DNA from 2 places in the Bacillus sp. TCT6 genome. Region 1 is predicted to be linked to the other one. Evidence: riboswitches for the same ligand, from Rfam matches in the RefSeq annotation. Region 1 holds a riboswitch; the other holds the start of a gene.
The links. A riboswitch is a leader RNA that binds a small molecule or an ion and turns the genes downstream of it on or off. The one in region 1 is predicted to bind cyclic di-AMP.
Positions count from the first base shown of each region.

Region 2: linked by a shared signal. The riboswitch ahead of AC0ONG_RS07765 (APC family permease) and the one ahead of AC0ONG_RS02395 (SipW-dependent-type signal peptide-containing protein) in region 1 are both predicted to bind cyclic di-AMP.

Region 1 is NZ_JBVYHX010000001.1:488,580-504,669, reverse strand. Features, by position in the region: gene AC0ONG_RS02435 (patatin-like phospholipase family protein) at 1-709, opposite strand, end outside; gene AC0ONG_RS02430 (MarR family transcriptional regulator) at 838-1,299, opposite strand; gene AC0ONG_RS02425 (MFS transporter) at 1,440-2,621, shown strand; gene kdpDN (KdpD-like non-kinase potassium sensor) at 2,644-3,798, opposite strand; gene kdpC (K(+)-transporting ATPase subunit C) at 3,855-4,436, opposite strand; gene kdpB (potassium-transporting ATPase subunit KdpB) at 4,454-6,544, opposite strand; gene kdpA (potassium-transporting ATPase subunit KdpA) at 6,558-8,225, opposite strand; gene kdpF (K(+)-transporting ATPase subunit F) at 8,245-8,322, opposite strand; gene AC0ONG_RS02395 (SipW-dependent-type signal peptide-containing protein) at 8,322-8,426, opposite strand; cyclic di-AMP (ydaO/yuaA leader) riboswitch at 8,526-8,671, opposite strand; gene AC0ONG_RS02390 (hypothetical protein) at 8,932-9,165, opposite strand; gene AC0ONG_RS02385 (hypothetical protein) at 9,179-9,565, opposite strand; cyclic di-AMP (ydaO/yuaA leader) riboswitch at 9,659-9,806, opposite strand; gene thiD (bifunctional hydroxymethylpyrimidine kinase/phosphomethylpyrimidine kinase) at 9,892-10,704, opposite strand; gene thiF (thiazole biosynthesis adenylyltransferase ThiF) at 10,720-11,739, opposite strand; gene thiG (thiazole synthase) at 11,732-12,502, opposite strand; gene thiS (sulfur carrier protein ThiS) at 12,505-12,708, opposite strand; gene thiO (glycine oxidase ThiO) at 12,724-13,833, opposite strand; gene tenI (thiazole tautomerase TenI) at 13,826-14,446, opposite strand; gene AC0ONG_RS02350 (ABC transporter substrate-binding protein) at 14,457-15,458, opposite strand; gene AC0ONG_RS02345 (ABC transporter permease) at 15,455-16,090, opposite strand, start outside.
Region 2 is NZ_JBVYHX010000001.1:1,505,353-1,521,442, reverse strand. Features, by position in the region: gene AC0ONG_RS07765 (APC family permease) at 159-1,985, opposite strand; cyclic di-AMP (ydaO/yuaA leader) riboswitch at 2,130-2,276, opposite strand; gene AC0ONG_RS07760 (hypothetical protein) at 2,417-2,545, shown strand; gene panE (2-dehydropantoate 2-reductase) at 2,610-3,554, opposite strand; gene AC0ONG_RS07750 (hypothetical protein) at 3,730-5,205, shown strand; gene trhO (oxygen-dependent tRNA uridine(34) hydroxylase TrhO) at 5,363-6,322, opposite strand; gene AC0ONG_RS07740 (Nramp family divalent metal transporter) at 6,802-8,097, shown strand; gene AC0ONG_RS07735 (M23 family metallopeptidase) at 8,158-9,018, opposite strand; gene AC0ONG_RS07730 (HAMP domain-containing sensor histidine kinase) at 9,090-10,190, opposite strand; gene AC0ONG_RS07725 (response regulator transcription factor) at 10,156-10,854, opposite strand; gene AC0ONG_RS07720 (GNAT family N-acetyltransferase) at 10,997-11,527, shown strand; gene AC0ONG_RS07715 (peptide ABC transporter substrate-binding protein) at 11,579-13,207, opposite strand; gene AC0ONG_RS07710 (bifunctional S-methyl-5'-thioadenosine deaminase/S-adenosylhomocysteine deaminase) at 13,363-14,688, opposite strand; gene AC0ONG_RS07705 (YunG family protein) at 14,742-15,101, opposite strand; partial or broken gene AC0ONG_RS07700 (GNAT family N-acetyltransferase) at 15,129-15,572, opposite strand; gene AC0ONG_RS07695 (acetyl-CoA hydrolase/transferase family protein) at 15,810-16,090, opposite strand, start outside.

The DNA of each region.
Region 1 (16,090 bases):
CAGCTTGTTCTTCTTTTTCAATGTAGTGAAGTGTTTCATTATACACTTCATAACGATTCAGCATCGTGTTAACAAGGTTCGGATATTTTTTATAAGCTTTCGCTGCAACCCATCCAAACTTTGATTTTTTCTTCGCGTAACCATGATTTCTCGTTAAAATAACGACTGATTTTTTAAAACCATCTTCCTGTGCTTTACGAACTGGAATTGGATCCGAAATCCCGCCATCTAATAATTGCTTACCACGGTAATTTACTACAGGTGCAATGAAAGGCAATGAACTAGATGCTTGTAATAAATTTAGTGCATCATCATTCGTTCCTTCTTTTTCAAAATAAACAGACTGTCCTGTTTCACAATCTGTCGTTCCTACAAGGAAACGCTCTTGGCTATTAAAGTATGTTTCAAAATCAAACGGAACATGCTTTTCTGGAATCTCATGAAAAATGAACTCCATATCGAATAACTGGCGTTTTCTCCATAAATTTTTATACGATAAGTATTTTGGGTGTGATGCATAATCAATATTTACTGTTTTATTTCTATTTCTTTGTCTGGAAAGATACGACGCTGCATGACAAGCACCAGCTGATACACCGATTACATATGGAAAATATAAATCTTGTTCCATAAAGTATTCTAATATCCCGCCCGTGTACACACCACGCATACCGCCGCCTTCTAATACTAACCCCGTATTTTCAAGCATGTTACTCTCTCCTCTATATATATTGACTCTTTAATTATTCACCATGTTAAGTATCTTTTTCTATTATATATGAGTTCTTTCAGAAATTATATTCAAAAGACTTGAGAAAAAGGAGTTTTTTCTTCCAATTATATTTCCAAATGGTTGGAGACATCCTTTATAAATCTTTGAATAAAATCTTGCTCTTCTTTCGTATATCTATCTAAAAATAACAGCCACTTTTCTTCAGCTTGTTTATGTAATTTATCATGAGCTTTATATATTTCATTTCCGCTTTCCGTTAAACGGAAGAAGATTTCTTTTTGATTATCTAACATTTGCATCTTCTCAACGAATTTCTTTTGAAACAACTTTGTACAAATTTTAGAGATTGCACCCTTCGTCATTCCCATTTCTGTCGTAATAGCAGTTACATTCATCAAACCATTTTTCCCGATACACTCGATCACATGTAACTCAGATAAAGACATACCACTTATACCTGTCTCACGAAGAAATTTCTCATTTTGCCCTTTCAAATGTTCTTCTTTTTTATGCAAAAGTGTACGAATGTCCGAAAGTATTTCCATTTGTTTCGTTGCATAATCCAATCCGTTCGCCTCCTGAGTTTCTAAAGAAACAAATTAACTATATACCATTTTAAAATCATTTTTTCATATTTACAAGTGAGAAAATCATGTTAAAATAAATTTAGTTTCCGAGGAAACTAAATGACAAGGAGGTTAACAAGATGAAAAAATCCAAAATACATTTCATTTTATATGTCGTCTGTATGAGTGCCTTACTCGGTTCCTTCGCTCAAAATATTTACACGCCTATCTTACCGATGATTCAAGGTTCTTTTCACACTTCTCTTTATCTTGTAAATGTAACAGTTTCCCTTTTCACATTCGTTCTTGCGATTATGCAGCTCATATATGGACCTTTGATTGATACAAGAGGGAGAAAATCTGTCCTTATCCCTAGTTTGATCATTAGTACAATTGGTTCAATCGGATGTGCTTTTTCAGCGAACATATATGTATTTCTATTTTTCAGAGCTGTTCAAGCTATAGGAATAGCAGCTATACCTGTAGTAGCAGCAACGATTATCGGCGATTTATTTGAAGGAAAAGAACGAGGAGAAGCAATGAGCCTGTATCAAATGTTACTTGCTCTTGCACCTGCGATCGGCCCTCTCATTGGTGGTTATCTAGGCAGTATAAATGGCCACGTATCCGTATTTCTCTTTTTATCTATACTTGGCATTCTCTTATTAACGATAAATATTTCACTACTTCCAGAAACAAAACCAACTGTAAGTAAACAACCGCAAGCAAAAAAGAATTACTGGTTTATCTTAAAAAATAAAACTGGATTTTCTATTACTCTTATTGGCTTCATTCAATTTTGTATTTACTTTTGCTTCCTCGTTTTTTTACCGAGCATTTTAACAAATTCATTTCACTTAACTGCAAGTAAAATTGGCCTTATATTTGTACCAATGTCCCTTTCTATTATGTTAGGAAGTTATTGCTACAAGCTTTTGCAAAAACGCCTCACAACAAAGCAAGCTTTATTCATCACTAGTTTCTTCAATATTATATGTGTCACTTTATTCTCTTTCACATATAGCATCAATATCCCATTCACCATTATCGTTACATCTTTATACGGTTTTAGTATGGGACTTTCTATGCCAACTCACACTACTTTATTAACGGAAGAATTCGTACAAGAACGCGCAACAGCCATCGGTATGTATAACTTCATACGCTATCTCGGTATGGGCACAGGGCCACTTGTAGGTGGATTTCTTGTATTTAATCAAAATTACTTTTGGATTTTCTTCCTAGGTGCAATTACATTTCTATTTATCATTTTATGCGCACTGAAAATGCTACGTTTTCAGGCTGTACAAAAAGCAAAATAGAGACCTATAGATGGTCTCTATTCTAAACTCTTTGATCTGCAACGATATGAATATCAATATACTTCGTTTCTCTCATAATTTCATTTACAATTGAACCTTTTCGAATTTCTTCCCACCTTGTTCTTGCTGATTGTCCGAGTAAAATTTGCGTTACTTGTAGTCTTTTCGCAACTTCAATAATAACATCCGCTGGCTTTCTTCCTTTTGCCTCTTCTAAAACAAAACTCGCATCAAATTGATTCGTTAACGACTTCCACTCTTCAATCGTCTGCTTTTTCCCAGCTGAAATAGAATCTATATTTTCCCTCTCAACGTTTAATACGTACAATTCAGCATTTAACCGATCAGCCATGCGCCATCCCCGTCGTATTAATTTCTCCGCTGTCGAACTGTATTGTACACAAACAAGAATTTTTTCTTTTACACCAATCGGTTCTATTACTGTTTGGCTAATTTTCTCGTCCATATCATCTGCCACTTCCCGAAGTGATAATTCTCTTAGTGCCCCTAAATTATTAAGCGTAAAGAAATTTTGTAAGCTTTGCTCTATTTTTTCTTCCTTATATATCTTTCCATCTATTAACCTCTTCCTTAATACTTCCGGCGTTGCATCAACGAGCTGAATTTCATTTGCTTTTTGTAAAATAAAATCTGGAATACGTTCTCGCACTTTAACATTCGTAATTTGAGCAACAATGTCATGAACACTTTCTAAATGTTGAATATTAAAAGCTGATAAGACGGATATACCGGCATCTAGCAATTCCTGTACATCCATATAACGTTTCTTATTTTTAGATCCAGGAATATTGCTATGCGCAAGTTCATCCACAACAACGACTTGCGGTGCACGTTTTATAATTCCTTCCACATCGAGTTCATAAAATACTTTCCCTTTATACTCTATTTCTTTTAAAGGAACTTTTTCTAAATCAGCAATTGCTTCTTCCGTCTCTTTTCTACCGTGCGTTTCAATTAAACCAATTACAATATCCGTACCATCCTTTTTCATTTCTCTTGCATCAAAGAGCATTTTATAACTTTTTCCTACTCCTGGAGCCGCTCCTACATATAACTTTAACTTCCCGCGGTTTTGCTGACGAATATATTCTAAATACTCTTCTGGTGTTCGCCTTTGAAAAGTTGGTTTATAGTCATCCGCATACAAAACACTCACAACCTTTCTTTCGAAACAACGCTACCTCAATCCGTTAGATTGAGGTAGCGTTGTTTCTATTTCAGTAGTTTCTGCAATTCTAAATTTAACTTTAAAACGTTTACGCGGTTCTCTCCAAATAAGCCAAGTGCAGCACCTTCTGTTTGATCTTTAATCAACTGATTTAGCGTTTCTTTCGGAATATTCGTTAATTTAGAGATACGATCCACCTGCACAGAAGCTGCCTGCGGACTAATATCAGGATCTAGCCCTGAACCTGAATTCGTCACTAGATCAATCGGCACTTCTGTTACCGGAACAGCCCGATTTTGTTTCTTCCACTCTTCAATACTTTTCTCTACTCGTTTCTCTAAATCTGGATTAGATGGTGCATAGTTATTTGAACCAGATGCTTCAGCCTTATATTCAATACTAGAAACACGCCCTTGAAAATAACGTGGATCCGTGAAGTTTTGACCAATTAATTTAGAACCAATCACTTCATTTTTATCATTATATATTAGACTTCCATCCGCATTATCCTTCATTACTGCTTGTGCAATACCAGTAACAATAAGCGGATATACAAGCCCGCACAACACTAAAAATGTAAAAGTAATACGGATAATTGGTGATAGTATACTTTGTTTCTTCGCCATCTTTTTCCCCCTCTTCCTTATATGAACAAGCCGACAATTATATCAATTACTTTAATTCCAATGAATGGTACAATCACTCCGCCAAGTCCATAAATAAGTAGGTTTCGGCCAAGTAGTGCATTCGAACTCATTGGTTTATATGCGATACCTTTCATCGCCAATGGAATGAGTAATGGAATAATAACTGCATTAAATAGTAATGCTGATAAAATCGCTGACAGTGGTGATGTTAGTTTCATAATGTTTAATGCCTCCATTTGCGGAATCGCAAGTGTAAACATCGCTGGAATGATTGCAAAATATTTTGCAATATCGTTCGCAATACTAAACGTCGTTAACGCACCACGCGTCATTAACAATTGCTTACCAATCCCTACAACCTCAATAATTTTTGTCGGGTTCGAATCTAAATCAATCATATTCGCTGCTTCTTTCGCAGCTGTCGTACCACTATTCATCGCTAATCCAACGTCAGCCTGCGCTAATGCCGGCGCATCATTTGTACCATCACCTGTCATCGCTACAAGTTTCCCTTTATCTTGCTCTGCTTTAATAACCGCAATTTTATCTTCTGGCTTACACTCAGCAACAAACTCATCTACCCCTGCTTCTTTTGCAATCGTTGCTGCTGTTAACGGGTTATCACCTGTACACATAACCGTTTTAATCCCCATTTGGCGCAATTGTTCAAAACGCTCACGCATACCTGGCTTTACTGTATCCTTTAAATAAATTAAACCGTAAATACGATTATCCACTGCAACTACAAGTGGTGTCCCGCCCTCTTTGGAAATGGAATCTGCTTTTTGATTTACATCTTTCGGAATCGTTCCACCTTGTGACCTAACCCATTCAATTACGCTACCTACAGCACCTTTTCTCACTTTCGTTCCGTCCTGTAAATCCACACCACTCATTCTCGTTTCTGCTTTGAACGGAACAAAATCACCTTGCTCTGCAATTTCTCGATTATATGATATAGCTTTCGTTTTTACATATTCTATAACTGATCGACCTTCTGGTGTTTCATCTAAAACTGAACTAATCGCGGCCCATTTCCCTACTTGCTCAATCGTCTCATTTCCTACAGGAAGCAATGTATGTGCCATTCGGTTCCCGAAAGTAATCGTACCTGTTTTATCTAAAATGATTGTATTAATATCACCCGCAGCTTCTACTGCTTTACCCGACATCGCTAACACATTGAACTTTGTCACGCGGTCCATCCCGGCAATACCAATTGCTGATAATAAACCACCAATTGTCGTTGGAATTAAACAAACTAACAACGCTACAAGTACAGCTGTATCAATTTGAAATCCTAAATAGTTTGTAAAAATCGGCAACGTCACAACAACGATTAAGAAAATAAGCGTTAAACTCGTTAATACTGTATTTAAAGCAATCTCATTCGGCGTTTTTTGACGAGCAGCTCCTTCTACTAACGAAATCATTTTATCAATAAATGATTCACCAGGATTACTCGTAATGACAATTGTAATCTCATCACTTACGACCATCGTCCCGCCTGTTACGGAACAAAAATCGCCGCCCGCTTCTTTTATTACAGGAGCTGATTCCCCTGTAATTGCAGATTCATCTACAGATGCTAACCCTTTGATTACTTCGCCATCATTCGGAATCATTTCTCCTTGTTTTACGATAACAACGTCACCTTTTGTAAGATCAGTTGCTGAAACTTGGACAATGTCTCCATTTTCTTTTACAACATTTGCAAACACATCTTTCTTCGACTGCTTTAAAGAATCGGCTTGCGCTTTACCACGACCTTCTGCTAATGCTTCTGCAAAATTCGCAAATAAAACTGTAAATAATAGAATGAGAGAAACTGTTATATTAAACCAACCTGGTATACTACTAGAACTACTTGGAAGAAAAGATAAAATGAACGTAATGATAAATCCAATTTCCACAACGAACATAATCGGATTCTTTATCATGACTTTCGGATTCAATTTCGCAATGGATTGCTTCATCGCATGTGTTACGATATCACGATCCATCGTTTTCGCTTGTCTAACTTCATCTTCTACAGCATGTATTTGTGACTCATTTAATTGTTTTTCTTTTACTACTACCGGTCTCATCATTTACCCTCCATTACTTCAATGTAAGAAATTCTGCAATTGGTCCGAGTACTAACATCGGGAAGAATGTTAATGCACCAACAATTACAATTGTTCCGATAAAGATACCACCAAATAAACTATTATCTGTACGGAACGTTCCGACTGTTTCTGGCACTACCGTTTTTTCTTTCAACGAAGCTGCCACAGCTAGCATCGTAATTAAACTGAAGTAACGTCCTAAAAACATAACTAAACCAGTCGTAATATTCCAAAACGGTGTATTATCTCCTAATCCTTCAAATCCAGATCCGTTATTCGCAGCTGACGATGTATATTCATATACAACTTGCGTTAAACCGTGGAAACCGGAATGAGAAATAGCATCCGTCCCTAAATTTGTTGAAAGAGCTAATGCCGAAAAGCCTAAAATGAGCAATGGATGAAATAGTATCGTGACCGCAATTAATTTCATTTCCTTACCTTCAATCTTTTTACCTAAAAACTCTGGTGTCCGTCCAACCATTAACCCAGATATAAACACTGCAATAATTGCATACATAATAATATTTACAAAACCTGCTCCAACGCCGCCATATACTGTGTTTAACATCATATTTACAAGTGGAACTAAACCGCCAATTGGTGTTAACGTATCATGCATCGTATTAACGGCGCCTGTTTCAGCAGCTGTCGTTACCGTTGCGTATAGTGAAGAAAATACTGTTCCAAATCGTACTTCTTTCCCTTCTGTACTTCCTTGTACATGTTCGATACCCATTCCATTTAATGCCGGATTCCCGTTTAGTTCAGATGTCGTAATTGTTATAAATCCTAGTAGAAACACCATGAATAGTGATACGAAGAGAATACGACCTTGTTTTTTATTTCCTACCATTCGTCCGTACGTAAATGGAAGTGCTGTTGGCAATAACATCATAAGCATCATTTGCAAAATATTACTCATTTGTCCTGGGTTTTCAAAAGGATGCGTAGAGTTTGCTCCGAAAAATCCACCGCCGTTATTTCCAAGTTCCTTAATGGAAACGAATGATGCAACAGGCCCACGTAATATACTTTGTTTTGCCCCATCAATCGTTTGTGCTGTAACCGCTCCATCTAACGTTTGCGGTACACCAAGTGCGACAAAGACTAGCGCCGCAATAAATGCGATAGGAAGAAACACTCTCGTTAGTGCTCTCGTAAAATCAACGAAAAAGTTACCAAGTTCTTTTCCAGCGAGCCCTCTTATAAATGCCATAACGAGTGCTAATGTCGTTGCCGGTGCTGCAAACATTAAAAATGTAATTCCGATTAATTGTGATAAATAAGATAAACCATTTTCACCGCTATAATGCTGTAAGTTTGTATCAGCCATAAAACTAATTGCTGTATTAAAAGCGAGCGTAGGCTCCATTCCTTCAATATGTGCTGGATTTAGCGGCAACACACCTTGTAATCTGAAAATGAAATATACGACAACAATCATAAATCCATTGAGTAAAACTAATGATAATGCGTACTGTTTCCACGTTTGATTGTATTCTTTTACACCCGTAATTTTAAAAATAAGTTTTTCAAAAGGGCCGAATACTTTATCTAGCATTTTGCTACCTTGAAAAGCTTTTTCTAAATAAATCCCCATTGGCTTTGCTACTAAAATAAACAAGAGCATTGTAATAATGACTGCAACCCAAATCATAATGAATGATTCCCCCTAATTAAAACTTCTCTGGATTTAATAATGCATACACTAAATACACTGTAATTGCTGCGACTATAACCGATAAGACAATCATCATGATTGCTTTCCTTCTTTCACAACTTTATCTGACCAACTTGCAAGACTTGCCATCGATGCAACTAATAAAATAAAAATCCCGACCATTACAACATCTAACATAACTATCCCTCTCTTCATTTTGTTAAAATTTACCATTTAAATATTAAAAAAGAACACTGAGCTCTACTCAGTGTTCAAAAAATGAACAACAAAAAGTAAACCTCCTCTCTAAACGCTTACGAGGTTAGCTGTCGGATTCGGGCCTAAAGAGTAGCCCTACTTTCAAAACTGAAAGATTCACCCCAAGTGACGATGCACAAAATTGGTTCCCCCGCTCCATTTCTGGAACTCAGCGATTTTAGGTTTTTTTGGAAATTTTATGAATGATTTATGAGAGTAAATATACTCCTCTATATTTCACTTGTAAAGGGGTAAATTACTGAAAATAAGAAAATATCCATCTATTTAAACGCTTACATTGAGTATTATTAATATTCTTTCATCTATTTACTCGTCTTTTCTTTCATTTTCACAGAAATGATCTTTTCAATACGAAATAAAAAGAGCGAATGACATAAAGTGCATAGCTTGTTGCACTTAGCATTCGCTCTTTTTATTTCACTATTTATTCTCCTCGTAAAAAAGCACGTAAATTTCTCCCGCGAATATAAACCTGTGACAATTCTGCATGTAGCTGCTCATATTCGGTAATATCCACCTCTAAATACAAAGCATCTTTTGATGGTAATATAATATACGGCCCTGGAAAAAGGGGATCAATCTGAACCAATTCTTGAACTCGCTCTACCGATACTGCCCAACGATTTGCTATATCTCCAAGTAATAGTACCTTCATCATTTCTTCCCCCGCTCTATTCAAAAAATAAAAAAGAAATATTATCACAATTTGTAAACACGACAAACTTAGCTCCAATTGTTTCATAGAGCCTCGCTGGATATCGTTTATTCCTTGTAACAACAGTAATAGGTGCTTGAAAAGAAAAGCGAATGTGTTCTGTGAAAAAACTAACGATTGGAAGCTCATCCCCTAGTAAAATCACCTTCTTAATACACTCAAAAATACTAGTAAAGTCCTGCTCCTTACTGCAACTATAAGTCCAATCAAACCCACAATTCCTAACTTCAGCCGCTATCTCTTCATTTGCCGTAAAAATAATTAACTCATGTTGAAATGATACTAGATCTCTTAAACTATCTACCTTACTTTCTTCTCCCACACAAATAAGTGTTAGTTCCATGTACCTCATCCTCCTTAGTATAAAAGAAATCAAACATAGATTGATATTCCCCTATACTAATCAGATCGATGAAGTGATGTATCCATCATGGCACCGTCCTCTCTCAAGACGCTTACGAAGTTAGCTGTCGGATTCGGACTTTGAGAGTAGCCCTACTTTCAAAGTTGAAAGATTCACCCCTAGTGCAGACGCACAAATTGGTTCCTCCGCTCCATATAATTGGACTCAGCGTTTACAAAAAAATATATTCTGGCTGATATATTACTCCTGTATTTTGAAAAAGTAAACAGAAAAAAAGCCAGTTATAAAACTGGCTTTTCACTTATCTATACACGCGTTCTATTCACTTTATACGCAAAATGATTCGTCGGTCCATGACCACTACCAATATTCAATGGCTCTTCAATTGCTATACTAATAAATCGTTTTGCTTCTTGAACAGCATCTTCAATTGAGTATCCTTTCGCAAGTCCTGCTGTAACCGCTGAAGCAAATGTGCACCCACTTCCGTGCGTTTGCTTTGAAGGAATTCGCTCGCTTCTAAACTCAATAAATTCTTCTCCATCAAAGAGGAAATCAATTACTTCATTACCTTGATATTCTGCATGTCCGCCCTTCATAAGCACATATTTAGCACCTAATTTGTGCAATACTTTTGCAGCTTCCTTACTATCTTCAACATTATGAATCTCCATCCCAGTTAACACTTCTGCTTCTGGAACATTCGGTGTTATAACGGTTGCTACTGGTAATAAATATTCTTGTAATGCATGAACTGCTTCTTGCTGTAATAATGATGCACCGCCTTTTGCGATCATAACGGGATCTAGCACAATATTATTCCAGCCAAATTTTTTAATTTGTTCTGCAACAATTTGAATTATTTCACTACTAAATAACATTCCTAGTTTCACTGCATCTGGTGTTAAATCCGTACCAATTGAATTCAGCTGTTCTGTAATACCTTCTAAAGGAACAGGATATACCCCTTGAACGCCAAGCGTGTTTTGAGCAGTAATTGCCGTAATAGCCGTCATTCCGTATACACCAAGCTCTTGGAATGTTTTTAAATCTGCCTGAATTCCAGCACCACCGCCGCTATCAGACCCTGCAATTGTTAAAGCTTTATTCACTTTCATCCCACTCATCCTTTTCTATCCAAAATAGCGATGATAAATCGTTTTTGCTTCGCTTATATCTTTCGTTCCATGTACGAGCACACGGCCATCTTTAAAGGCGACTAACCTCTTGTCTTCAACAGAAAATGATAATAAATATGGATTTACATTTAAATCATTCACGCGACCTTCCAGCAACTCTTTATATTGTTCAAAATTTATTTCTTCTTTATGAGGTGGTCTAATTTGAACTGTATTTCGTCCGCATAAAACTGCTGTTTTTGATGTGTTCTCTTTATTTAAATATGGATACAATGCATTCTCTCCACATGAAGGACAATTATGCTGGCGAAGCTTTTGTACATTCATACATAAATACTCATTCTTCCACATATCAAACGATACAAGCCCATCTCGAAGTGATTCGTAATCTTCTACTAACAGTTTAAGAGCTTCTGTTACTTGATGAGAAACGACAAGAGATACAGCAGGTGATATAATACCCGCTGTATCACATGTTGCCCCGCCAAGCGGAATCGACTGTAATAAACATGATAAACATGGTGTTTTACTAGGAAGGATTGTGTAAGAAAGACCGTAACTACCTACACATGCACCGTAAATCCATGGAATAGAATATTTTTGTGCTATATCATTCACAATAAAGCGTGTTTCGAAATTATCAGTCGCATCAATAATTACATCAACGTTTGTAACAAGTTCTTCTAGCTCTTCAGCTGTTACATCTTGAACGAGAGCTTTTATTGTTACATCGCTATTAATCTCTTCTAAACGTTTTTTAGCCGCTATAGCTTTTGGGAGATTATTCTTTACGTCGCTCTCTGCATACAATTGTTGTCTTTGTAAATTACTCCAATCTACATAATCACGGTCAACAATTGTTATCTTGCCCACACCCGCTCTTACAAACATCTCTGCATTTACACTACCTAATGCACCTGCACCGATAATAAGTACATGCTTTTCTCTTATCTTTTGCTGCCCTTCTGCTCCAATTGGAGAAAATAGTTCTTGGCGAGAATATCGATTATTCAACTACGCTCATTCCTTCTAAAGGACTACTTGCAGTTGCACAGCGCTTACGTGCAATACGACCTGCTTCAAATCCTAAACGGCCTGCTTCAATACTTAGTTTCATTGCTTGTGCCATTTTAATAGGATCTTTTGCTCCTGATACAGCTGTATTTAATAACACACCATCTGCTCCTAATTCCATTGCAAATGCCGCATCAGCTGGGCTACCAATACCAGCATCAACGATAACTGGTACTGTCGCTTGTTCAATAATGAAGCCCAAATTTAATGGATTTACAATACCAAGTCCTGATCCGATTGGAGATGCTCCTGGCATAATCGCATGCACGCCAAGCTCTTGTAATTTACGTGCTAATACAACATCATCAGATGTGTACGGAAGTACGATAAATCCTTCTTCCAGTAACTTTTCAGATGCCTTTAACGTTTCTACCGGATCCGGTAATAACGTTCTATCATCACCAATAACTTCTACCTTTATCATGTCACAAAGCCCAGACGCTTTTGCTAATTTTGCAATGCGAACAGCCTCTTCAGCATTTTTTGCCCCTGCTGTATTTGGTAATAACGTATATTTTTTCACATCAAGTTTCTCTAATAAATTAGGTTGCTTTGCATCAAAGATATCCATACGACGTACTGCAAACGTTAAAATTTCAGCTTCAGAAACGTCAATTGCCTTTTGCTGTACGTCAAAATCAGGGAATTTACCTGTTCCTAATAAAAGTCTAGAATGAAATGAAAATGGTCCAATGTTCAACATAATCAACCGCCTCCTACGAAAGTTACAATCTCAATTTGGTCTCCATCAAAAACAGATGTATCTGTATGATCATCTTTTTGTAAAATATCTTTATTACGCTCTACTACAACAATTCTGTTATCTAGCTCTAAATGTGTAAGTAACTCAGCTACTGTTTTTACACTCGCTGGCACTTCAATTTGGTTACCATTAATTTTTAAATTCAAACTTCCATCCCCTTTCTAAACTCTTCTAGAAAGCAATGAATCTAGCAAATGATTCTCTTGCTTTCCTTCTATTAAATCAGCCATATATTGGCCAGAAATAGGACTTAATAAAATACCGTTTCGATAATGGCCCGTGCAAGCATATAAACCTTTTATTTCTTCATGCTCTCCCATATAAGGAGCTTCATGATTCGATTGTGGTCGTAATCCTGCCCACGTGCTTTCCCATTCTGCTTCTTTTAAAGCTGGCAATATTGTATAAGCACGCTCTAATATAGAAGTTATACTTTCTGGCTGCACAGTTTTATTGAACGTATGTGGCTTCATTGTTGCCCCAATTACATAACGTCCACCGCGCTTTGGAGTAATGTAAAATCTTTCTTGAAAAATAGGTGCTTTTAAAAGTTGTTTTCTACTTCTTACCGCAACCACTTCTCCTTTAACTGGATATGTACCCCAATCACGGTGAAAATAACTGAGTAACTGCGTGCTCCATGAACCTCCTGCAATAACGACTTTCTCACATGTGACAATACCTTCACTTGTAATAACTCCAGTCACTTTATTATTTTCAATACGAATATCAAACACTTCTGTCTGTTCATATATATCAGCACCGGAAATTGCTGCAGAATGTGCGAATGCTTTCGTAAGCTCTGGTGCAATAACATGACCGTCTTTCGGATAATATACTGCTCCTATAATAGATTCGGATAGATATGGCTCTTTTTCCCGCACATGGTCTCCCGTTAGAAAATAAGAATCTTCACCTGTTTTCTGCTGCCAATCCATAATGTGAAGAATTCTTTCCTTCTCATCTGCATTTTGAGCAATACGATAAATTCCTTTTTCTTCATATCCAATATCAATACCCGTCTTTTCACGTAAAACTGCTGCAAGTTGTGGAAATATAGCTCGGCTTTCTCTAGCAAGTTCAAATAGCGGATCATACGCATCCCATTCTGCCTGAACCCCGAGTAAACCAGCAGCTGCTTTCGAAGCTTCCGATGCAATTTTTTGCTTCTCTACAATCGCTACTTTATGTCCTCTTTCTGCTAGAAAATGTGCAACTGAACTACCAATTACACCACCACCAATAATCGCTACATCATACTTCTCACACATGTTTTTCCGCCCACTTTCTTATTGATTCCTTATAAGACTTCGCTTTGCTATACGGGTTACTACTACTTACAATTCCAGACATAACTGCTATACCACTTACACCGTTAGTAAGAACATCCACTGTGTTTTCTGGGGTAATTCCTCCAATTGCTGTAATCGGTATAGATAAACACCTTGCAATGTCTGAAATTTCTTCAAGCCCTCTCGCTGGCACACCTTTTTTACAATCTGTCGGAAATACATGGCCATAAACGAGTGAATCCGCTCCATTTTTAAAAGCTACTATTGCTTCATCTAGCGAATGCACAGAATAACCGACATGCAAATACGAAAACTTTTCTTTCACTGACTTTACATCTGTACTTCGATATCCTAGTTGAACACGAGGAATATTTAATAAAATGGCGATATCAATTCGATCGTTTATGACAATTTTAGAAGCCGGAAAGCCCTCCATTAATAGACTTTCCACACCTTCATATAATTCCTTCGTACTCTTCTCACGCTCACGAATATGCAAATAATCAATCTCACTCTCAATTTGCATCGCTACATTCACTAACTCTTCGAATGGCATATGGCCATTTGAGATTACGTGGAGCTCATTTTTCATATTCATTCGCCTACTTTAAAATATTTTCGAATAGTTCATCGGCTGGGACGGTTTCTTTCGTCATTCCTTTGTCTTTCAGCCATTTATTTTGTTTTTCCCATGATTCTTTTGAATCTGATAAAAATGGCTCATCTTTCGTTTCCATCTTCTCTAATAAAATTTTCATACTTTCTTTTTCAACTTCTGGCACAAGCGGGAAGTTTTCTTTTTCTTGATGATTTAATAAAATATTTAATGCTTCATCTGGATTTTTCTTCATGAAATCATAGCCTTTTTTCGTACCACGTAAGAAGGCTTGCAACGCTTCTTTATCTTTTTTCAACGTTTTATCACCTGTTACAAATACAAGCTCATGATAATTCGGTACACCATAATCTGCTGGATTAAAGTACGCTGGTTCATGACCTTCATGACGCATAACAGGTACTTCATGGTTAATGTATGCCCCTGTTACCGCATCCACTTTTTTCGTAATTAATGCTGGTACTAAATCAAAGCCAACATCGACTACTTTCACTGTATCTGGATTACCACCAGCTTCTTTTACCATCGTTTTTAAATACATCTCACTTAAAGGTGTTCCAGAATAGCCAACTGTTTTCCCCTCTAAATCTTTTGGCGATTGAATGCCTGCTGATTTCAGCGATACAACATGATTTAATGGTGAACGTACGACAGCTCCAATTGATTTTACTGGAATTTGTTCATTTGCTTTTGCCATGACAACATCTGGCTGATAATATAAACCAACCGTTACTTTTCCTGCAGCTGCTAAAGTTAATGGATCAGTCGGATTAGAAGGGAATTTTATATTCACCTTTACTCCTTCTTCTTTAAAATAGCCTTTTTCAATTGCTGCATAAATAAAGCTATGTACCGCATTTGGGTACCAATCAAGCATGACCGTTATTTCTTTTTCCTTTTTACCCTTATCTGACGCTGAGTTACTAGAACATCCAGCAATCATTGCAACTAATAATGTCAACACAAAGATGCTTTTTAAAAATTTCATGAATACTTCCTCCAACTAATAAATTTCTTTTCTAATACTGAGATAAGTATGACGAAGAAAATAGCTAATAATGATAACAATACAATAGGTGCAAATACGCCAGCTCCATCTAACTGCGTCATCATTCTCTTACTGAAATATCCAAGCCCAGCTTGTGCACCGAGCCATTCTCCAATTGCTGCTCCGATAACACTAAGCGGAACTGCAATTTTTAAAGCTGAGAAAAAATAAGGAAGAGCAGATGGCAACTTTAATTTAAGAAAAACATCTTTTTTCGTTGCCCCATACGTAACTAATAGCTCCTCCCATTCTTTTTTCGTACTGCGTAGTCCATCATACGTATTGACCGCAATTGGGAAAAACGTAATTAAAACTGTGACAACAACCTTACTCCAAATTGTGTATCCAAACCATAAAACAAATAGCGGAGCAAGCGCAGTAATCGGAATCGTTTGTGAAGCAACTAATAATGGATAAAATGCTCTCTCCATCCATGTACTCACATTCATTAACATCGCTAGCCCTACACCTAATACGATAGAGATAACAACACCTATTAAAACGACGTATAACGTTGCAGGTAAATGAACTGTAAATAATATGTCTTTTAGTTTCCATATCTTCATTACAAT
Region 2 (16,090 bases), 1.0 Mb from region 1:
TATAGATTGAAATATCTACATATCACAACAGAAAACACTACTTGAAAATAACTGATAAAATTATATAAATATAATTTTCGAGCCCATATGCAATTATGCATAGCATATACACAAAAAGGATAGCTTCATTTTCACGAAGCTATCCTAAAAAAATCTTCTTATTTTTTCAAATGATATGGAACTGTCGTAATAACAACATTTCTTTTATAAAGTAAATACGCACGTATGAGTAAACTGGATTGATTATGAAGAATGTTATGCCAACCTTTTTTTGGAATGAACTGTGGTATAACGACCGTAACGCGGTAATTCGATTCACTTGCCTTATATTGCACTGTATCGATGAACTTCGTTAGCGGCTGGATAATACTTCTATAATGAGAATGTAATGTAACAAGCCTAACTTCAGGTTGCCACTTTTTCCATTTCTCTTCAAATTTCTTTTCCTCTTCCCTGTCAAAAGCAACATATACAGCAATAACTTGATCTGCCGAAAGAGCCTTAGCATAGTTCAATGAATTTTCTACTACGTGAGTCATACCAGCTACCGGAACGACGATTACATTTCCCTTAATCGGAACAAGTGGTTCACAAGTTTTTAAACTTAACTGATCACCTACCGCATCATAGTGCTTCTTAATTCTGTGGAATAAGAATATGATTGCAGGTAAGAAAATAAGTATCGACCAAACTTGTGCAAATTTAGTTAAAAAGAACATGCTCATTACGATAAAACTAATAACTGCACCAATTAAATTAACCGTTAATCTTAAAGCCCATCCTTCAGGTTTTTCCCGAAGCCATTTTAATACCATCCCTGTTTGAGAAAGTGTAAATGGAATAAATACACCTACTGCATATAGTGGAATTAAATGTTCTGTTTGTCCTTGGAAAGCTACAATTAAAATAATCGAAGCAACTCCAAGTATAATAATACCGTTTGAGTAACCTAAACGGTCTCCTCTAATCGTAAACATTCTCGGTATGAATTTATCTTTTGCAAGGTTAACCGCTAATAAAGGAAATGCAGAATAGCCTGTATTAGCAGCGAGAATTAATATTAAAGCTGTTGTACCTTGTATGAAATAGTACATGAAATTACGTCCAAATGTTTGTTCAGCAATTTGAGAAACAACTGTTACTTCTTTACTCGGAGTCACTCCGTAATAATAAGCTAAAAATACAATTCCTGAAAATAACACAGCAAGTAATGCACCCATTGCAAGCAATGTTTTTGCAGCATTGTTTGGCGCAGGATCTTTAAAGTTCGGAATTGCATTTGAAATTGCTTCAACACCTGTTAAAGCAGAACTACCTGATGCAAATGCTCTTAGTAATAAAAATAAACTAATTCCTGCAACTGGTGTTCCAATCGGCGCATGTAAAGTAGGTGAAACATGACCAGTTAAAATATTATATATGCCCACACCAATTAATATAAATAGTGCTAAAACGAATAAATAAACAGGATATGCTAGCACGGAAGCTGATTCCGTTACTCCTCTTAAATTTAATATCGTAATTAATATAACAAATATAACCGCAATAATTACGTTATGTGCATGTAAGCTAGGAAACGCAGAAGTAATTGCATCTGTACCCGCGGACACACTTACCGCAACAGTTAAAATATAGTCAACTAATAAAGATCCTCCAGCAATTAAGCCTGGATTCATCCCTAAATTTTCTTTTGATACAACATACGCTCCCCCGCCATGCGGATAAGCAAAAATAATTTGACGATAAGATAAAATAAGGGCTGTCAATAATACTAATACCCCAACAGCGATCGGAATGGAATACCAATAGGCGATCGCTCCAACACCTGCTAAAGCAATTAAAATTTGCTCTGGACCGTAAGCAACTGATGACAATGCGTCAGAAGATAAAATAGCTAAAGCTTTCGTTTTATTAAGCTTTTGTTCTCCAAGCTCCGTTGATTTTAACGGTCTTCCAATTAAAAATCTTTTAATAGATGAAACCAATGCTGTCCACTCTCCAATAATTTTGTACGAACTTTTCTGCTTGTTACAGCCAGTAAACTATTTCTTCAGAAAACAAAAAATGTCTACAAGCCATAGCGAAATAGACTTGTAGACATTATTTTTTTTGTCGCACAAGCTCCACCTTCCTTCTCAATATAACGCTTACGAGGTTAGCTGTCGGATTCGGGCCTATGAGTAGCCCTACCTTTTTCAAGGATTCACCCCATCGGATTATGTACTAATCCGTAAAAACGGGTCCCCCGTACCATGCGGTTTCAGCGATTTAGAAAATTGAAACTGTGGATTATAATACTCCTTTATTTTCAAAAAGTAAACAAAAATTTTTAATAAGAAAAAAATTAAAATGATTGCGCATAATCCGCTGAGAAATATACATAATGAATACTAAAAAATCCACAAAGGAGACCCATATGTCTAAAGAAAAGAAGCCTATTTTTTCCGATTCATATTTAGATGCAGTAGCAAATGAAATTAATCAGTTATATGGTAAACGTGAACAGGAAATAAATTTGACAGATAGAACGAAAAGAAATAAATGATTTGTCATACAAAAAAATAAAAAAGATAGCAATACACTTATATATTGCTATCTTTTTTATTTTTTCATACATCTAATTCTATTACAGATTTGTTAAAGGTCATCTCTTCATACACCTTTAAATTTTGATATATAGTTCCTAATAATGGTGCCGCTATAGAAAATTTCTCTGCTACATCCAGTAAATATCCTTGCAAGTGCTTCCCTTCAATAAATGAACCCTTTTCCATATCACGCTGCATCGATGACTTCATATCATACGAAATTTTATCAATCGTTTTCATATGTTCCTGGGCAATATTTTCCTTTACTGGAGCTCCTAATACTCTCATGATTTGTACAGATTCCTCAAACACATTACGGATAAAATCACGGCCGCCTTCACTTTCACGGATTGGTCCAATTGGTGCACGCATTAACGTTGTCACACCTGACATTACAGTAATAAATAAATATTTATGCCACATATCTTGCGTAATATTTTCACTTAAAACAAAACTAGACTTCGTACCTGCAAATGCTTTAGAAATATGCTTTACTCTCTCTGAATTTTGAGACTTAATTTCTCCAAACACAAGTCTGTTGGCAGCACTAGTTTGTACAATTTCTCCTTGATCGTTTAACGTCGTCTCGATAAAGCATAAACCGCCAATTACTTTTTCTTCGCCGAATTCTTTTTGTAGTAGTGATAAATGAGCGATACCATTTAACAATGGAATGATTACAGTATTTTCGCCAACAAACGGCTTCAAATCTTGAATAGCCTCGTTTAAGTGATACGCTTTTGTTGAAAATAAAATGACATCAAATGGAGAAGTTCTCTCTTCTTTCGTTATTAATTTCGGTTGGAAGGAAAAATCCCCGTTAACACTTCGGATTACAAGTCCTCTTTCCTCTAATTGTTTTTTCCGTTTACTACGAACAAGAAATGTAACATCTTCTCCCTTTTCGACTAATCTGCCACCAAAAAACCCTCCGACTCCACCAGCGCCTAATACTAAAATCCGCATACAGCATCCCCCTTTTCAAAATACAATTTTACAACTTTTAGTATACATAACATTATACATGTCCTCTGCTAAATAAGCTGAATTTTCACTCTCAATTGAGTATAAAACAGTGGTTATTTTCAAATAAATTTGGGCATGTTGTTTCTATAGCATATATGGAAAGGAAACAATGTAGATGGAGGCAATACAAACAATTGAGGAAAAAGGTGTAGCAACAGCTATATTCCAATTTATATTCCCGTTTTCGTTTAAAACTGGATATGAACAAAATATGTTCCCTTTCTTACAAAAAAACGATTTTCGTCCTTTTCGGCTCGATCATCTCGATGATGAAAATACATATTATGGGGAGTTTAAAGTTTCACATCAAAATATGGAAGCATACTATCTCTCATTTACAAATAAAATTCTCTTTCCTCACTCAGAGCATCAAAAGGGCTTGCAACGTTATTCAAAAGATCTTAACTTAACTGGACATTTAACAACAAACCTTATTTCAATTCCATTCAAGATACACTCTATTGATGTAACACTTTGTCCTTATGAACTTGGCTTCTTAACAATTCGAACAGAAGTAAACACTGCTCCAAACATGACTTTATCTGAAGCAATCGAATTCGCAGATCGCTTCCGTGTACTTGAAACTAAAACTGATACAAATGAGTCTATTTGTATTGAATGTAACGGAAAAAAGTATTCCCAAGTTGAAAAATTCATTTTTGGTTATTTATTTCATGGCGTAACTGATTTCTTTGAAAAGAAGAGATTAAGAAGTTCATACTTTCAAACCTTCCCTTTCTTTGAAGACCAGAGAATGTACGTCCAAACTTTATTGTCACTAAAAGAAGGTATGGAACTTAATGAAGTGGATGTTTATCGTACTTCCAGTCTTTCCGGATTAACAAGTGATGGTAAGCCATATGTGAGTGCAAGTAACCTTCCTTACATTCATAACTATTTAAAAAAACACGCTTACCAGAGATGGGCTCCAAATCGTTATTTCATTATGGAAGAACATATTTTTACATGTGTAACAAATGAAGGAGAACGCGAAATCGATAAACTTGCTAGTCAAATGTACGGAGAATTTTATTACGCTTTATTATTAAACCTATTCCATAAAATTGTTTTATTAAAAATGGCAAACGCCTATGCTGAGCTAAATATTGAACAAGATACTAATGAAATAGAGAAATTAATTTATTCGATTAATTCGTTCACTGCTAATTATTTTTCTTTAGAATTAGTATCTCAATCACAAAGTGAAGATATTTTCTTCCGCTTAAGAAAACTTTTTAATATTGAGGTTTTATACTCGAACGCGAAACAAAATCTTGATAGTTTGTTTAAATATCAAGAAAATGTCGCCTCAAAAAAAGATAGTCTCTTATTATTAATTTTAACGCTCTACTCTGTAGTAGGCCAAATGTTAGGGTTTACTATGATCGATCTTCTAAGAAACACCGATTCAAACAAAATATCGTCACCTCTTGAATTTTTCGCTCTATTAATTGCGATTAGCGGCATTGTCATTTCACTTATTTTAGGGGCTCAAGGGTTATACCAATGGGCTGTGCAGCACAAAAGAAGAAAAGCATGGGTAAAACAAACTGTACTGTCTGCTGTAAAAGAAAAAGAGGATAAAAATTAAAGAAGGTTATTTCCAAATATGTGGTATGCTGCAGTAAATGAAATTTTTATCAGCGATTTTTCAAATATATCGAATTACCGACAAATGACAGAACCGTATAACAAAAAAGGTACTCCAAAATAAAGCTTGGAGTACCTTTTTATTATACGAATTCAGCTTACTTCCCTGCTTCGATTTTCTCTAATGCAGCAGCTACTTGCTCTTCCGTTAATTCATGTTGTATTACGTAGCGGTTACGTGGACTTACACGACATTTATGAGAACATGCACGTAAATATTTCGCTTCGTTTTCTTCAGAACATAAAATTTTCTTATTACATTCTGGATTTGAACAGTTTACATAGCGCTCACATGGTTCACCTGTAAAGTGGTCTTTACCAACGATAACATGTTCTTTTTGATTTACTGGTACAGCGATACGCTCATCAAACACGTAACATTGTCCATCCCAAAGCTCACCTTGTACTTCTGGGTCTTTTCCGTACGTTACAATTCCGCCGTGAAGCTGACTTACATCTTCATAACCTTCACGAACTAACCAACCTGAGAATTTCTCACAACGAATTCCGCCTGTACAATAAGTTAAAATCTTTTTACCTTCAAGTGTTTCTTTGTTTTCTCTAATCCAATCTGGTAATTCACGGAATGATTCAATATCAGGTTTAATCGCACCTTTGAAGTGTCCTAAATCAAATTCATAATCATTTCGTGCATCAATGATAACTGTATCTTCTTGTTTCATTGCCTCATAAAAATCTTTTGGCTCTAAATACTTCCCAGTTATTTCGTGTGGGTTAATGTCATCTTCTAGACGAAGTGTAACTAATTCTGGACGAGGACGTACGTGCATTTTCTTGAATGCATGCCCTTCTTCTTCATCTATTTTAAATACGATACCATCAAAACGTGGATCATTGTTCATTGCTTCCATGTATTTTTCTGTTTGCTCTACAGTTCCAGAACAAGTTCCGTTAATACCTTCTTTTGCTACAAGAATTCTTCCTTTTAATTCAAGTGAATTACAAAATTCTAAATGCTCTGCCGCGAATTCTTCTGGATTTTCAATTGTTGTGTACATGTAATATAGTAATACTCTGTATGGTTTTGTAGTTGCCAATGTATTTCTACCACCTATCTAATTTTTAAAATCATGTATAAGTTAACGTTCATATCAAAACATATATAATAAGAAAATGAATCCCATTTTCTTTTCTTTATACTATTTTCTATCAGTTAACAAAAATAAAAAAACAAGATTACACATCAAAACACTATGGTTATGTTGTAATCCCAATATATTATATATCATACAAATGCAATTCCATCAATTAATATGCTGTATTATCGGCTTTATGTTCACATAAATTTCAAAAACAGCCCTTTAATTCACTATGTTTCCCCATGTCATCACACCATAAACTCCCAATTCATTTTACATTATCACACCATCCATTGCATAAAGGCATATAATTTGCATTAAGGAAACTTTCGTGTTCAAATGAAATTATCACATAACATATTTAAATGTATTGAAATAATGAGTAAGAATAAATACAATAATTTCATCAAGTTAACATTTTAAAGGGGAAAACTACTATGAATAAAGATATAACAAAAGATGAACATCTCCCTTCTGAAAGTACAACTGTACAATCAGCTCACTTAGCTTTAAGTGGAGAAACAAAAGGCTGGAAAAGACTGTTACCATTTTTAGGGCCCGCTTTTATCGCGTCCGTTGCTTATATTGATCCTGGCAACTTTGCTACAAATATCGCAGCTGGTTCACAATATGGATATTTACTATTATGGGTTATATTCGCTTCTAACTTAATGGCTGTATTAATCCAAACTTTATCGGCTAAATTAGGAATTGCTACAGGAAACAATTTACCCGAAATAGCTCGTGAAAACTTTCCAAAGCCTGTGTCTATCGGCTTATGGATACAAGGTGAACTCGTTATTATGGCTACAGATTTAGCTGAATTTATCGGGGCAGCACTCGGATTGTATTTATTATTTGGAATACCTATGTTACCAGCTGCTTTAATTACAGCAGTCGGATCATTTATTATTCTTGAGTTTCAACGCAGAGGATTTCGCTCACTAGAAGCTATTATTACAGGGATGATCTTTATTGTAGTAATAGCATTTGGGATCCAAGTTTTTTATGCAAAACCAGAATTAAGTCCCCTTCTTTCAGGACTATTTATTCCGAAATTCCAAGGTGTAGACAGTATATTACTTGCAGCAGGGATTTTAGGTGCGACAGTTATGCCGCATGCAATATACTTGCATTCTGCATTAACACAACGCCGCGTGGTTGGAACAACTGACGAACAAAAGAAAAAGATTTTTCGTTTCGAATTTATCGATATTATTATTGCAATGGTTATCGCTGGAGCAATTAATGCAAGTATGTTAATTGTAGCAGCTGCACTATTCTTTAAAAACGGTATGCACGTTGAAGATTTAGATGTTGCTTACACTCAATTTACCAACTTAGTAGGTCCTGTATCGGCTGCATTATTTGGGATTGGACTTTTATCAGCAGGTTTATCAAGCTCTTCTGTCGGTACAATGTCAGGTGATATTATTATGCAAGGATTCATTCGCATGCATATTCCGTTATATTTACGTCGATTTATTACAATGATTCCACCACTAGTTATTATCGCTTTAGGTGTAAATCCAACTTACGCTCTCGTTATGAGTCAAGTTGTCTTATCATTTGGTATTGCATTTGCACTAGTGCCACTTATTATGTTTACAAGTAATAAAAAGATTATGGGTGCACTCGTTAACCACCGTATAACAACATTTATCGCATGGATAATTGCAGCACTCGTTATCATTTTAAATATTTTCTTACTGTATCAAACGTTTGTAGGGTAATGAAAAAAGGGTATTCCAATTTTAATTTGGAATACCCTTTTTGGATGAAATGATTTTCTTCTACTTACCACTTATGTATGTCCCTCTTTCCGGCATCATGACACCATTTTCAGTTCGAAAGTAAAGTGGCAATCCTTCCGCAAAAAACATATTTACTTTGGACGGATCCTGCCTTTGATGATGAATATGTAAATGCGGCTCACTTGAACTTCCGGAGTTACCGACTTGAGCAAGAACCTCTCCTTCATTTACATGTTGGTCTTCCCTCACTTTAATTGAGCCTTTCTTTAAATGGGCAAGAATCAAAAATGTCCCTGATTCATCTAGTCGTAAATAAATATGATTCCCCGCCATCGACTGAAAATCATCCTCTCCTGGAACTACATCTTTTTCATCATTATTAATAGATACAACTGTTCCAGAAGCTGGTGCCATTACTTCTGCTCCATATATTCCATAATCCTCTAACATACTACTTTTCACTTCAGCAGGCGGCATAAGGATATCATATGCCCACCTTTCATTTGGTTTTATAACGTGATAGTTCGTTTCTAACCGATCACCGCCCCAACCTATCAATGCTCGTTCATTCAAAGGAACACGAACTACTGCTTTAGGACTCATCGATTGTATATCTGCTGGATAAGCAATTCTACCTATATTAGCAAACCAACCGACAGGCCAAGCTCCAATGATAGAAAACAGAATAATTAAAAGTAGCGTTCTATCTATCCGCTTTCTAAAAATGCCGTTCAAAAAAAACATTATTACTGATCCTATTAAGAGAAAAACTGAAATTACACTAAAAGCCTGTATACACCACCAAACAAAGACTGATGTAACACCATTAGCTACATAAATTAAACTCCAACTTATAATTAAAAAAGGAACTATAATTACTAATAAAAATTTCTTCCACATGTCGTATCCCTACTCTCATATCCTTTTTCTCAATGATACAAAGTAAAAATTACGACATATGAAAGAAATACTTACGACTTTCTTACTTTTTTATACTGCGGTAATTTTACAGTAAAAACTGTTTCTTTATCGTTACTACGTACAGTTATATCCCCTTGATGGAGCTGTGCTATACTTTTCGAAATTGCAAGTCCTATTCCTTTCCCACCCGTATGAGAGCTACGTGATTTTTCACTACGATAAAATTTCTCAAAAACGTAAGGAAGGTCCTCTTTCGGAATGCATTGTCCAAAATTTTTAATTTCTACTTCAACATTCATTGTTTTATTGGAAATTCCAATTGCAATTTCCTTTCCATCTTTTCCATACATAATACTATTACCTATTACATTTTCAAATAGTCTCACTATAAGTGCCACATCAACTTCTACATGTAGCACTTCATCACTTTTAATATAAAAGCTCATATTGGCATCATCTAATTGTGGTACAAAGTCAATCATGATTTGTTCAATTAATGCTTTCATATCTATTTCATCTTTATGTAATTCAATCTCTCTATAATTTATTTGACAGTATTCTAATAAATCATCTACTTGATTTTTTAATTCATAACTTTTTCGCTTTAATATACTTACATACTCTTCACATTCTTCTCCATTTGAATGAAGTTTATTTCCTAACAGGTCCGCATAACCTATTAAAGATGTTACTGGCGTTCGTAAGTCATGAGAAATATTACTAATCATTTCATTTTTCATTTCCTGTGATTTTTTTTCATTCTCAATAGACTCTTTTAAACTTTTCGCCATTCTATTAACATTTGCCGCTAGTTCACCAATCTCATCGCTTTTCGAAATAGGTATATGTATTTCAAAATTACCATCACTTATTTTCTTCACGTTCTTATTAATTTGAGATAATCTTTTCATCATCGTTTTTGTCATGAATGCAAAGTATGTTGTAGTAAAAATCAAAAAAACTATAAAATATAAAAATGAATATTTTTCCTCTAACGCAGTAACATGACTATATATATTTCCAATTACAATTTGAAACGCTATTATACTTACAGTTGCTAACAAAATGCTACATATGAATGCAATAAAAAACTTAGCTCTAATGCCTTGTAATGATTTAATCTTCAATTTTATATCCGACTCCCCAAACATTTTGAATAAACTTCGGCTCTTTTGGATTCTCTTCAATTTTATTTCTTAATCTTGCAATATGAACCATTACTGTATTATTACTTTCATAGGCTCTTTCTTTCCAAACGCTCTCATATATTTCTTCAATAGTGAACACACGATTCTTTGCAGCGGCCATTAAGTACAAAATATCATATTCAGTTTTCGTAAGATTCATTGTTTCTCCATATAACATTACTGTTCTCGACACTTCATCTATTTCTAAACCTCTAATATTTATTTTCTTTTCCATTACTTGAACAGCATTTTGGTTGAAATATGTATACCTTCTTAATTGAGCTTTCACTCTTGCGATAAATTCAATTGTACTGAACGGCTTCACAATATAATCATCTGCCCCAGTACTAAATCCAATTACCTTATCTACATCCGATGATTTCGCGCTTAAAAACATAATTGGTAAACTATGTTTCTCTCTAACCCTTCTACAAAGTTCTATACCATCCATTTGAGGCATCATAATATCCAAAATAGCAAGTTGAATACTGTTATTATTTATTATTTCTAAAGCCTCTTCTCCGTTATGAGCACTAAAAACTTTAAAACCTTCTTGCATTAGATTCACTTTTATAAATTGAACAATATCTTGATCATCATCTACAATTAAAATTGAATTTTTCTCCATATACAAACCTCTTTTTGAAATATATTCCACAATCAATTTTATCATAAATTAAAACCTTACTCCCCTCTTGAATAATCTTTATTTTCAGACTAGATTATATAATAACAACACATTCTAGTTTCAAAAGAAATGGAGTGAAAGCATGTTTCCTATATTGAAAACAGACCGACTCATTTTAAGAGAACTTACCGAAGAAGATGCACCGCGTATACTACAATGCTTTTCTAATACTAATGTACTGCGCTATTATGGCCAAAAACCGTTACAAGATGTTGATCAAGTGAAACAAATCATTCATAACTTTAAGCTCAGTTACAATGCAAGAAACGGTATAAAATGGGGAATCGAATTAAAAGACAAGAAAGAACTCATCGGTACCATTGGTTTTCACGATTGGTCTTCTGAGCATAAACGAGCCAATATAAGTTATGCCTTTTTACCTGAACACTGGGGAAAAGGATATGCGACTGAAGCTGTTTCTGAGGTTATATCATACGGTTTCCATACGATTCATTTAAAGCGGATCGGGGCAATTGTATTTCTTGAAAATGAAGCTTCCAATAAAGTACTATTAAAATTAGGCTTTGAAAAAGAAGGCGTTCTAAAAAATTATATGTATCAAGATGATATCCCATATGATACGAATTTTTACGCTTTATTAAAATCGGTTTAATAGAATTCATGTGTAAAAAACCTTACTTTTAAAAAGTAAGGTTTTTTGTATTTATTCATTAGCAATATAAGCATTCTTATAAGTATAAACACCACCAAATTGATGTTTTTCAATCCCTTTTACATACTCCTTTTGTACATACGCTGAGCCAATATGATAAAGCGGCGCCACCGCAGCATCTTCTAATAATACCTGCTCGGCTTCTCGCAACGCTTCCCATCGTTTTTCCCTATCTAGTACAAAATCCGTTTTCGCTTTCTTTATTAATTCATCGTAACGAACATTAGAATAATTCATTTTATTATTCGGATTCCCTGTCGTAAATAACTCTAAATAACTAATTGGGTCTTTATAGTCAGGTCCCCAATTTGCCATAGTTATATCGTAATCACCTGTTTGTTCTAACTGTAATTTTTGCTTAAATGGCTGTTGTTTAATTTGTATCGTTAATCCATGCAAATACTTTTCTAAGTCACCTTTTATATATTCTGCCATACGTTTTGCGTTATCTTGTTCAAATGTTAGAAACTCAAGGTTTACTTCGCCTACTCCAAGTTCTTTTTTCGCTTCTTCCCAAATCTTTTTCGCCTTTTGTAAGTCATATAGAGAAAGATCTCCGTTTTCTTTTCTAAAATCTTTGCCAGTCTCTTCATTTACATGACCAACTGGTACAAGTCCACTTGCAGGTTTTGCTCCGTTATTAATAAAGTGAGCAACGAAATCATCTTTATTTAACGCTAATGAAATAGATTGACGCACCTTTTTATTTGCTAACGCGGTATTTTTTTCATTAAAACGAAGCATAGCAATTCCAGGATCACTCGACATATGTAATTCCTTATTCCCCTTATACTTGTCTACAACTTGCGAATTAATAGGTACCCGGTCCAAATCTCCGGCTTCATATAAATTTACAGCTGTCATTGTATCCTTCACGATATGAAAGTTTATTTCGTCTAGTTTCACTTTCTTTTGATCCCAATATGTAGCATTTTTCTTTAATTGAAACTCTTGTTCATGCTTCCATTTTTCTAATACAAATGGACCGTTATATATGAGATTACTAGGTTCCAATGCATAATTGTTTCCTTGTTCTTTCAAAAATGATTCATGCTGTGGTAAATATATAGGTAATGCTAACAACTGTAAAAAATACGGAATTGGCTGTTCTAGTTCAACTTCTAACTTATAATCATTTATAACCGTAACTCCAAGTTCATCTAGAGACATTGCTCCCTTATTAATCTCTTTCGCATTTTTTACATAAAAGAGCATGGACGCATATTGAGATGCTGTTTCAGGGTTAATTGCACGTTTCCACGCAAACATAAAATCATTTGCTGTTACATTATCCCCATTTGACCATTTTGCATCTTTACGCAAGTCAAATGTATATTTCTTACCATCTTCACTTCTTTTAAACGATTTTGCTATGGCTGGAGTAGGCTGATCTTGATCATTTAATACATATAACCCTTCAAATATATTCTGCATAACGTGCGCTGATGTACCATCTGTTGTTTTCACAGTGTCCAGAGAAGGAATTTCTTCTGATACTGTTACATTTAACACTTGTTTTTTAACCTCTATGTCACTTTTATCCGCTTTATTATTACAAGCTGTTAATAATAAAGATGTAACAAGTGCCATTACCATTAAATGGCTCTTTTTTCGCTTCATGAGTTGTTCTCCTTAAATATAAAATATTATAAAGCGTAATATATTATAGCAGAAATATGAACAGAAAGATGCGACATTCTTTTGAATATTTATTCGTTCGAGAAAAAAGCTATCCTTTTAAAAAAGGATAGCTTTTTCAACTGCCACATAATTATCTATCTTTGTAAACCTCGTTTATAACGACTCGCTTCAAATATAATACGCTCTTCATCTAACGTTTTACATTCGCCATTCCAAACGACACGCTTTCCGTTAATAATTACATCGCTTATATCTTTTCCACTAGCTGCATATACCAGGTGCGATAACACTTCATCTGCTGGTTGTAAATGCGGCTTATTAGATGGGTCAATCGTAATAAAATCAGCACACTTTCCAACCTCAAGTGATCCTGTTTGTTTCATCCCGATTACTTCAGCAGCTCCTTTAGTCGCAAGTGTAAGAGCTGTTTCAACTGGTAACGCTGTTGCATCTTGGTGAATACCTTTTTGTAGTAAAGTCGCTATGCGCATTTCTTCAAACATATCTAAATTGTTGTTAGATGCCACACTATCTGTTGCAATTCCTACTTTCATTCCTGCCTCTAGCATCGCTTTTACATTTGCTATACCAGAACCTAGTTTTAAATTACTATTTGGGTTATGTGCTACTCGAACATCATGTTCTGCTAAAAATGCACGCTCATTTTCATTTAATACTACACCGTGTGCAATAACTGTTGGGCGTTTAAACAACCCGCAACTTGCTGCATATTCTACTGGACGTTTCCCGTACTGCGCTTCAATATCACGTACTTCACGCTCTGTTTCCGAAAGATGAATATGAACCATCGTTTGATTTTCTACTGCAATACGAGCGCACTCTTCTAACAGTTCTGCACTACATGTATATGGACTATGCGGTGCAACCATCGTAGTTAACATGCCACTTTCGTTATAGTAACGCTTCACATATTTCTCAGCTTCTTCGATTGCTTTCTTTTCATCGTCTTTCGTTCCGAAGCTAAATAAAGTTCTTGAAACAGCAGCTCGCATCCCACTCTTTGATACCGTTTCCATAATTGCATCTTGATCTACTCCAATTGGATTAAACATGTCAGAGAATGATGTTGTACCACTTTTCACCATTTCAAGTAATCCTAATTCCGTACTAGCAACCGCAAGCTCTGGAGTAAACTGACTTTCAAGTGGCCAAATTCTCGTCTCCAGCCATGGTTGTAATAACATATCATCGCCAATACCCCTTAAGAGACTCATTACAACGTGTGTATGTGTATTTACAAGCCCTGGTAAAACCCACTTTCCTTTCATGTCAATTACTTCATCTACTGCAAAATCATTAGCGAATTCTCCGCTCTTTACATCTATAATTTGATCATTTTCTACAATGATATATCCATTTTCTATCACTTCGTTTTGTTCATTCATCGTTACAATTGTAGCGTTTACATAAGTTGTTTTCAAAAGTATTTCCCCTTTCAACTCTATGAAGTTCCCTTTAATAAGTTACCACCATTATAGTAACTTATTAAAGATTAAGAGTCAAAAGATAATTTTAATTCTTTTGTTATTTTTTCCTTCAAAATGCTATATTGCTTTTCATTTGTATCTGCAAATGCTTCTTCCCGATTTGACTTTTCATCCATATAATTCAATTTCCCATTGAATTGAGTCTCTGTAAAATCAAATCTCTGCCCATCTATAAAGTTATAAAAGTGCCATACCTCTCTTACTTTTGTCTTTTTAATTTCTCCTCCGTATATGTCTTGAACGACAAGAGCTGTAACACCACATTGTCCCTTTGCTGGATTTTCAATTGTCCACTTTGAACTTGTTTCAATCGACCACGATTTTATTAGTGCTTCATATATTCTTTTTTCCTTTACATCATCCATTCTAATCTTCCCCTACTATTAATAGTTTTACACATCATATTTCAAAAGAGGCAGTAAACGACCCTTAAAGACAGTTGATGGTGTCTCTCCTATTAACTGTGCTCCCATTTTTAAGTAATATCCTTTTGCATTCGGATCACTATCAATTGTAAAGCTTTTTATTCCTAGTTCCTTTGCTTACTCTATTACAAACTTCCACATTATTTTTCCATACCCCTTTCCTTTGTAACGAGGATGAATGTATAAGAAATCGAGAGCTTTATCGTTATGTAAAAATGAGAAAAACCCAATCTTCGTATTATCGTTTTCTAAAACATATACAAAATTATTTTTTATGTACTCTTCCGTAATTGTTAAATCTTCCTTACAGGCAAGTATGAATTCTTCACTATAATTCCACGTTGCTTTTGAATGTAGTGCGAATTCACTTAATTCATTTGCTTCACTTAATAACGCTTCTCTTATCTTCATGATTCTTTTTCCTCACTTTCAATATGTAAACTACTAAATTGATTCGGAAAGCACTTCAAAAAACCTTTTATTCCCATAAATTAGAAATTACTTTTATAAATCTTTATTATAATCAGTACGATTTTTAACAATTTATTTAAAGAAAAAGAACGCCATCCCTAAAAGTCGGCGTTCTCTTTTTCTAAAATTTAATCTTCAAGCTCACTCATTCGTTTTACTATTTCGTACGATACACACCTATACAGTTTCTACTACCGCTTCAAGCATTGTTCCATTTTTAGCATAGTTCGTATGCCAAGAAAAAGCTTTTTCTAAAACATGAGGAGTTTGTCCACCTCTTGTTTGTGCTTCTTCGTAATAAGCTCTTAGCTGGTCACGATACATTGGATGTACACAATTCTCAATAATTAGTTCCACTCTTTCTCTTGGCGCTAATCCTCTTAGGTCAGCATACCCTTGTTCAGTGACGATAACATCTACATCATGTTCCGTATGATCTACATGAGAAACGAAAGGAA